Regions from separate parts of the Leeuwenhoekiella sp. MAR_2009_132 genome, predicted to be linked through region 2. Evidence: riboswitches for the same ligand, from Rfam matches in the RefSeq annotation. Region 2 holds a riboswitch; each other region holds the start of a gene.
The links. A riboswitch is a leader RNA that binds a small molecule or an ion and turns the genes downstream of it on or off. The one in region 2 is predicted to bind S-adenosylmethionine.
Positions count from the first base shown of each region.

Region 1 (2,274 bases), on a different contig from region 2:
CGTGAGGACCACCTATAACAAATTTCCCTGTTGGGTTAATATGGTAGGTGATCTCGTCATTAAATAATTTGGCAATATCTTCGGTAAGACCTGCTTTTACACGAGGGATTAAAATAGAGATCATATCTTTTTTAATCTTAGCAAGCATTTTTTCGTCTTTATCAAATTCGTCGTGCTGTGTAGAAACTACAATAGCAACGATTTTTTGAGGTATGTTATCATCAGAATATTCAATAGTTACCTGTGCTTTAGCATCTGGGCGTAAATAGGTAATGTCTTTTTCTTCGCGGCGTAGTTTTGCCAGTTCGATCATAATGCGATGCGAGATGTCTAAAGCGAGAGGCATATAATTAGCCGTTTCTTTAGTCGCGTAACCAAACATCATCCCCTGGTCACCGGCTCCCTGCTCTTCTTTTGAAGCGCGGTCTACACCTTGATTAATATCTTTTGACTGCTCGTGTATAAGAGAAATTACACCACAGCTATCACCACTAAACTGGTAAGCTCCTTTTGTGTAACCAATATCGTTGATAACACCTCTTGCAATATTTTGAACGTCTATATACGTATCGCTTTTTACTTCTCCGGCAAGTACAACCTGGCCGGTAGTCACAAGTGTTTCACAAGCTACTTTTGACTCGGGGTCAAAGGCTAGAAAATTGTCTAATAATGTATCGCTAATTTGATCAGCGATTTTATCCGGGTGTCCTTCAGACACGCTTTCTGAGGTAAATAAGTAAGCCATTCAAGCAATTTTTTCCCTACCGGGTTTTAAATTTCAGAATTATCTAAAATTTAAAATTAATTATCGATTCGTACCTCTGGCGTTTCCGCAGAGGATTGTCTTAAAGCCGAAAAAAAGATTTGACAAATGCCTGTTAAGGGTAGTGGTTACTGCCTTTAGCATTTTTTACACCGAAAAATTATTCAGTATAAGAGGTTGCAATCAGTCAAATCTTTCCTCTTTTGGGGGGCAAATGTATAAATTTAGAAGGTATTAAAAAACGGGAATCAAAATCTTATGAAAAATTTTCATTTTGTAAAATTAAACGTTCTTTACTTGCATATCTGTAAAAGGTTTTGCAATCTTTACACTCACAAAGTTCAAACACATACTGAAATGTTATCAAGAAAGGCGGAGGGATAGACCCAATGAAGCCTTAGCAACCCTTCCTACGGGATGAAGGTGCTAAATTCTACAACAGTTTAATTACTGATGATAGATAACCTAACAAACTATTTGTTCTTAAATAGTTTATTTTTCTTCATAACATTTTTCTTGTAATTGATGCCAGGGCGGCACTATTTGACTTTTGGTTTAATTTATTTTAACTAAAAAAGAGAAAAATGAGTACTCAAAAATTTTCAACACAAGCATTACACGCGGGTCATGACACTAAAGCTAATGGGGGCACACGCGCTGTGCCTATTTACCAGACGAGCAGCTATGTTTTTAACGACTCTGACCATGCCGCAGGATTATTTAATTTATCACAACCGGGGTTTATTTATACACGCTTAAATAACCCTACAAATGATATTCTTGAGCAACGCCTTGCTGCTCTTGAAGGTGGTATTGCAGCAGTTGTTACAGCCTCTGGGACTGCAGCAATCAATACCGCATTATTAACCCTTTTAAAGCAGGGCGATCATATTGTAGCATCAAGTAGTTTATATGGTGGGACTTATAACCTATTAAGCGTTACACTTCCGCGATTTGGGATTACGACCACTTTTGTAGATCCTGATAAGGTGGCAAATTTTGGTGCTGCTGTGCAGGATAATACGCGTGCTATTTTTGTTGAGTCTTTAGGAAATCCTAAGCTTGATGTGCTGGATTTAGAAGGAATTGCTGCTGCAGCTAAGGCGCATAAAATACCTTTAATAGTAGATAATACCGTCGCTTCACCTGCACTTTTAAATCCTATTGCACACGGGGCAAATATTGTAATTCATTCTTTGACTAAATACATTAATGGTAACGGAACTTCTTTAGGTGGGGTTATTATAGATGCAGGTACTTTTGACTGGTCTAGCGGAAAATTCCCCGAGTTTACAGAACCTTCTGCGGGTTACCACGGGTTAGTATATCACGATGTATTAGGCCCTGCGGCCTTTATAGCAAAAACACGTATTGAAGGATTACGAGATCACGGCGCTGCTTTGAGTCCGTTTAACGCATTTCAAATTATTCAGGGATTAGAGACTTTAAAAGTCCGCATCAAACAACATAGTGAAAATGCATTGGAATTAGCAACCTGGTTAGAAGCACAG
Region 1 is NZ_JHZY01000004.1:907,499-909,772, reverse strand. It holds gene metK (methionine adenosyltransferase) at 1-745, opposite strand, end outside; SAM riboswitch class I at 1,121-1,230, shown strand; gene P164_RS12325 (O-acetylhomoserine aminocarboxypropyltransferase/cysteine synthase family protein) at 1,348-2,274, shown strand, end outside.
Region 1: it holds a riboswitch for S-adenosylmethionine, as region 2 does, so the genes downstream of both, P164_RS12325 (O-acetylhomoserine aminocarboxypropyltransferase/cysteine synthase family protein) here and P164_RS04450 (Na+/H+ antiporter NhaC family protein) in region 2, are expected to answer to the same signal.

Region 2 (2,274 bases):
TTATAGATACCGTATTATTTGCAATAGCCATATTAATCGTACTTACTAAGGTTGCAACGCCCAGTTCTGCAGTCTTTTTATTTTTAATTAGCTTTTTGATATTTACTAGAATATATTCAATCCCGCCATTACGGGCAACCAGAGCTGCGAGTCCGCCGGTGAGTAAGGATAGTAAGAAGATTTCGGTCATATTTGTAAAACCTTCATAGGCAATTTTAGTAGATTCTATAAGCGTAAAATCGCCGTAGCTAATTCCCAAAATACCTGCTGCCAACACGCCAACAAACAGGGTTATAAAAACATTAAGCCCAAGAATAGAAAGTAAAATCACCAAAATATACGGTGTAATTTTGAGTACATCATAGTTATAACTTACAGCTGTAGCTTCAGTAGCTGTAAGATCTGTCCCTTGAAAAACTAATATAGCGATTGTGCCTATAGCTGCAGGTACGGCAATTTTTATGTTCTGTTTAAATTTATCACTCATTTTGGTGCCCAGTGATTGAGTCGCCGCAATAGTCGTATCTGAAATAACCGATAAGTTATCTCCAAACATACTACCACCTAAAAGCGCACCGCAAAGTATCGCCAGGTCTGCACTGCTATTAGCTGCAAAACCCACAACAATGGGAGCCAGCGCAACAATCGCTCCTACCGAAGTTCCCGTAGAAACAGATAAGAAACCAGCAATAACAAAAATACCTACGTAGATGTACTCAATCGCAATAAAGTCTAAACCCATATTTACAATAGCGTCAACACTTCCCGTGGCATTAGTTACAGCGGCAAAAGCTCCGGCAAGCAAGTAAATTAAGCACATCGTGAGGATTTTATCATCACCGCAGCCTTTTAAAAGCGTGTCTATCTTAGTATTAATAGACTGTCTAAACATTAGAAATGCGACTACAATCCCTACAATAACCGCAATAGGTGCGGGAAGTGCATAAAAGTCATCTTGATAAATTCCTACACCGAGAAAGGTAACTACAAAAACCAATAAAGGAATGAGTGCTGAGAATTTTGGAGTAATCTTAAGTTCTGCCATTTTATAATTTTATACTCAAAAAGGCAATAGCAGTAATTACATAGATGTATGTGTTAACAAGGTTTCCAAGTAATTGGCTTATCTATTTTAGCACCTTGCTCGTTATTGCAGGTTGCTATCTCCCTTATGAGATTCTGGATAATTAATTTAAGGGCGCAAAATTACTCTAGCAATTACAATATATCCTACTTTAAAAGTTAATATTTCTATAATGTGGGTATTCGCTTGATGTTGTATAAACCGGTGGGAGGGAAGTGGTATTTATTTAAAAAGTTTGTACTATTTCTAACGGAAAAATACACAAATACTGCTTACTACCTGAAAAATTAAATATTCTCAAAGTAACATAAACTCCTATATTTACAGCAAACACAAAAAATAATGAGCAACGAAGAATTTATGTTAGAAGCTGTAAATGCAGCTATAAAAGGAATGCAAAACAATGAAGGCGGACCCTTTGGTTGTGTGATTGTTAAAGACGGAAAAATTATAGGTAAAGGAAATAATAAAGTTACTTCTACAAATGATCCCACTGCACACGCTGAAGTTACGGCGATACGTGATGCTTGTAAAAATCTGTATTCGTTTCAACTTGATGGTTGTACTATATACACTTCGTGCGAACCTTGCCCAATGTGTCTGGGAGCCATTTACTGGGCCAGACCCGATAAAGTGTACTATGGAAGCAGCCAGACCGATGCAGCAAATATAGGGTTTGATGATGCGTTTATTTATGAGGAAATTCCTCTGCCGTATGAGAAACGCAGCATCCCTTTTGAGCAATTGTCTCCCGAAGTCGCCATTAAACCATTTCAAGAATGGACGAAGAAAATGGATAAGACAGAGTATTAGAAAATATATAGTTAGTTAAACAAAAAAAAGATTTCACCTATATCATTAACTAAAAAATTAGTTTTAATTACTGATGAAAATTTGCAGAGATTTTAAAAATCCCAAGCTCTAAGAATCGCGTATTTGAAAATTTCTAAGTCTTTGTACGGAATACGCGAATTTTGAGAATTATAGTTTTTCTATATAATGAGTTAGTAATCATTAGGATTTGTGATTTCTCGACTGTGCTCAAAATGACATCAAGGTTGTTTTAATTTTTCTAATGCTTTAAAGGGAACATTAAGATTATTGAAATCTTGCACGACTGCGTTCGTAATGACAGTTAGTTTAAAACGATATATTAAATATAGCTAAAAGGAAAAACTAAGAAAAATGAG
Region 2 is NZ_JHZY01000002.1:1,029,625-1,031,898, reverse strand. It holds gene P164_RS04450 (Na+/H+ antiporter NhaC family protein) at 1-1,045, opposite strand, end outside; SAM-I-IV-variant riboswitch at 1,094-1,192, opposite strand; gene P164_RS04445 (nucleoside deaminase) at 1,427-1,897, shown strand.

Region 3 (2,274 bases), on a different contig from region 2:
GCAACATCGGCCAGAGTGTTTAGCATATTTACTAAATCTGCCTGTGCCATAAGTTCTTGTATCTCTGCATCATCAAAGCCGGCCTCGCGAAGTTTTTCAAAATCAGAATCTACGATCATATCATGGTTGAGTGCTGCTTTAGTTACTACTTTAATAGCAGTGCGATAGCTTTCAGGAATCAACGGACTTTCAAGATCATTTGTAACTCTAAAATTTTCATTCTCACTTATCATTGCACTCATACTGTCTGCAAAAATTCCGTGGGCTTGTGCGCAGTATTCACAGTTACGTTCTTTGGAGACGTTGTAGATTATAAGCTGTTTTAGAACGTTAGGAATATCACCTTGCATGAGTGTAGATTTTAATTTGGCCCAATTACCTTTTAACAGAATAGGATTTGACCCCTGACATTTAAACCAGTTTAAAACAAAAGGGATTTGAAGTGTTTTCTTAGTATCATCATAGATGGCTTTAACTTCAGCAGAAGCTTCTTCGTAGGAAACAACTTTAAAACGAGGATGTGATTGTGTAGTGTTGCTAATCATAGGTTTAAATTTGGTTTTGTTAAGGTAATAAGTTTGGGTATACAAACTTAGTTTAAAAAATAATTTATACAAGATTGTAAATCAGGCAATTAATATTTTAAGGGTAGAATTACATGGCTTTTTAAGACTTTTAAGCGGATAAATGATTCATTTAAGCGTATTTAAAAACTGTTTTATTTTGATAACTTTTTAATTTTAATTCTTTAAAATTTGTGTATTCTCAAGTTGTTTTACAATCTTTGTAAACAAGTTCATTATTTATTAAGTTATCAAGAAAGGCAGAGGGATTAGACCCATTGAAGCCTTAGCAACCCTCCTCTGGAGAAGGTGCTACGTTCTACTCTTATTTAGTAAGGGATAGATAACAAAAAACAAGTCATTCTGGCTTTCCTTTTTATTTTCTTGATACCATAATTACTGAACCTTTCTAATTTAGAAAGCATTTTTTAATGTTTGTAATTGAAGTTTGAAAGAGATTTATGAGTCAGAATAATTTATATAATGTTTTACAAGAACGCATCTTAGTTCTTGATGGCGCTATGGGAACAATGCTTCAGCGCTATAAATTCACTGAAGAAGATTTTCGTGGCGAGCGTTTTAAAGATTGGCCCAGTCCTGTACAGGGAAACAATGATTTATTGAGTCTTACCCAGCCTCAGGCAATTGCAGATGTACATGCTCAATATTTTGAAGCAGGAGCAGATATTGTAGAGACAAATACTTTTAGCGGCACTACGATTGCCATGGCAGATTACGGTATGGAGGCGCTTGTATATGATTTAAACTACGAGTCTGCTAAAATAGCTAAGAAAGTAGCAGAAGAATTTACTGCCAAAGAACCACACAAACCCCGTTTTGTAGCAGGAGCAATAGGTCCTACAAATAAAACGGCGAGTATGTCGCCAGATGTAAATGATCCCGGCTTTAGAGCAATTTCATTTGATGAGTTGCGTATTGCGTATAGACAGCAGGCTGAAGCGCTTATAGATGGGGGTGTAGATATACTTCTGGTAGAAACGATTTTTGATACTTTAAATGCGAAAGCCGCTCTATTTGCAATAGAAGAATTAAAAGAAGAGCGCGGTATAGATGTCCCGGTTATGGTAAGCGGTACAATTACAGATGCATCAGGACGCACACTTTCCGGTCAGACAGCAGAGGCTTTTTTAATTTCAATAGGGCATATGCCATTACTATCGGTGGGGTTCAACTGCGCATTAGGAGCAGAGCAATTAACACCCTATTTAGAGGTTATTTCAAGCAAATCAGATTTTGCCGTGTCTGCATATCCTAATGCAGGATTGCCTAACGCATTTGGTGAATATGATGAGACAGCACAGGAAATGGCTTCTCAAATTAAATCCTATTTAGACAAACAACTTATTAATATAGTAGGGGGTTGTTGTGGTACAACACCAGAGCACATACGCGCAATTGCAGAACTTGTAAAAGAGTATAAGCCAAGACCATTACCGGCTTTTAAAAAGGCACAATCAGCTTTATAATATAGTATTTATGAATAACGGATTAGAAGCAACTGATACGACTAAAATAGCATTTAGGGCCTTAAAATTAAGCGGACTCGAACCTTTAATAATTACGCCCGAAAGTAATTTTGTTAATGTAGGAGAACGTACAAATGTAGCGGGGTCTCGCAGGTTTTTAAGGCTTATAAATGAAGAGAAATTTGATGAGGCGCTTGCAATCGCAAGAGATCAGGTAGATAACG
Region 3 is NZ_JHZY01000004.1:889,921-892,194, reverse strand. It holds gene P164_RS12250 (carboxymuconolactone decarboxylase family protein) at 1-545, opposite strand, end outside; SAM riboswitch class I at 809-913, shown strand; gene P164_RS12245 (homocysteine S-methyltransferase family protein) at 1,025-2,050, shown strand; gene metH (methionine synthase) at 2,061-2,274, shown strand, end outside.
Region 3: it holds a riboswitch for S-adenosylmethionine, as region 2 does, so the genes downstream of both, P164_RS12245 (homocysteine S-methyltransferase family protein) here and P164_RS04450 (Na+/H+ antiporter NhaC family protein) in region 2, are expected to answer to the same signal.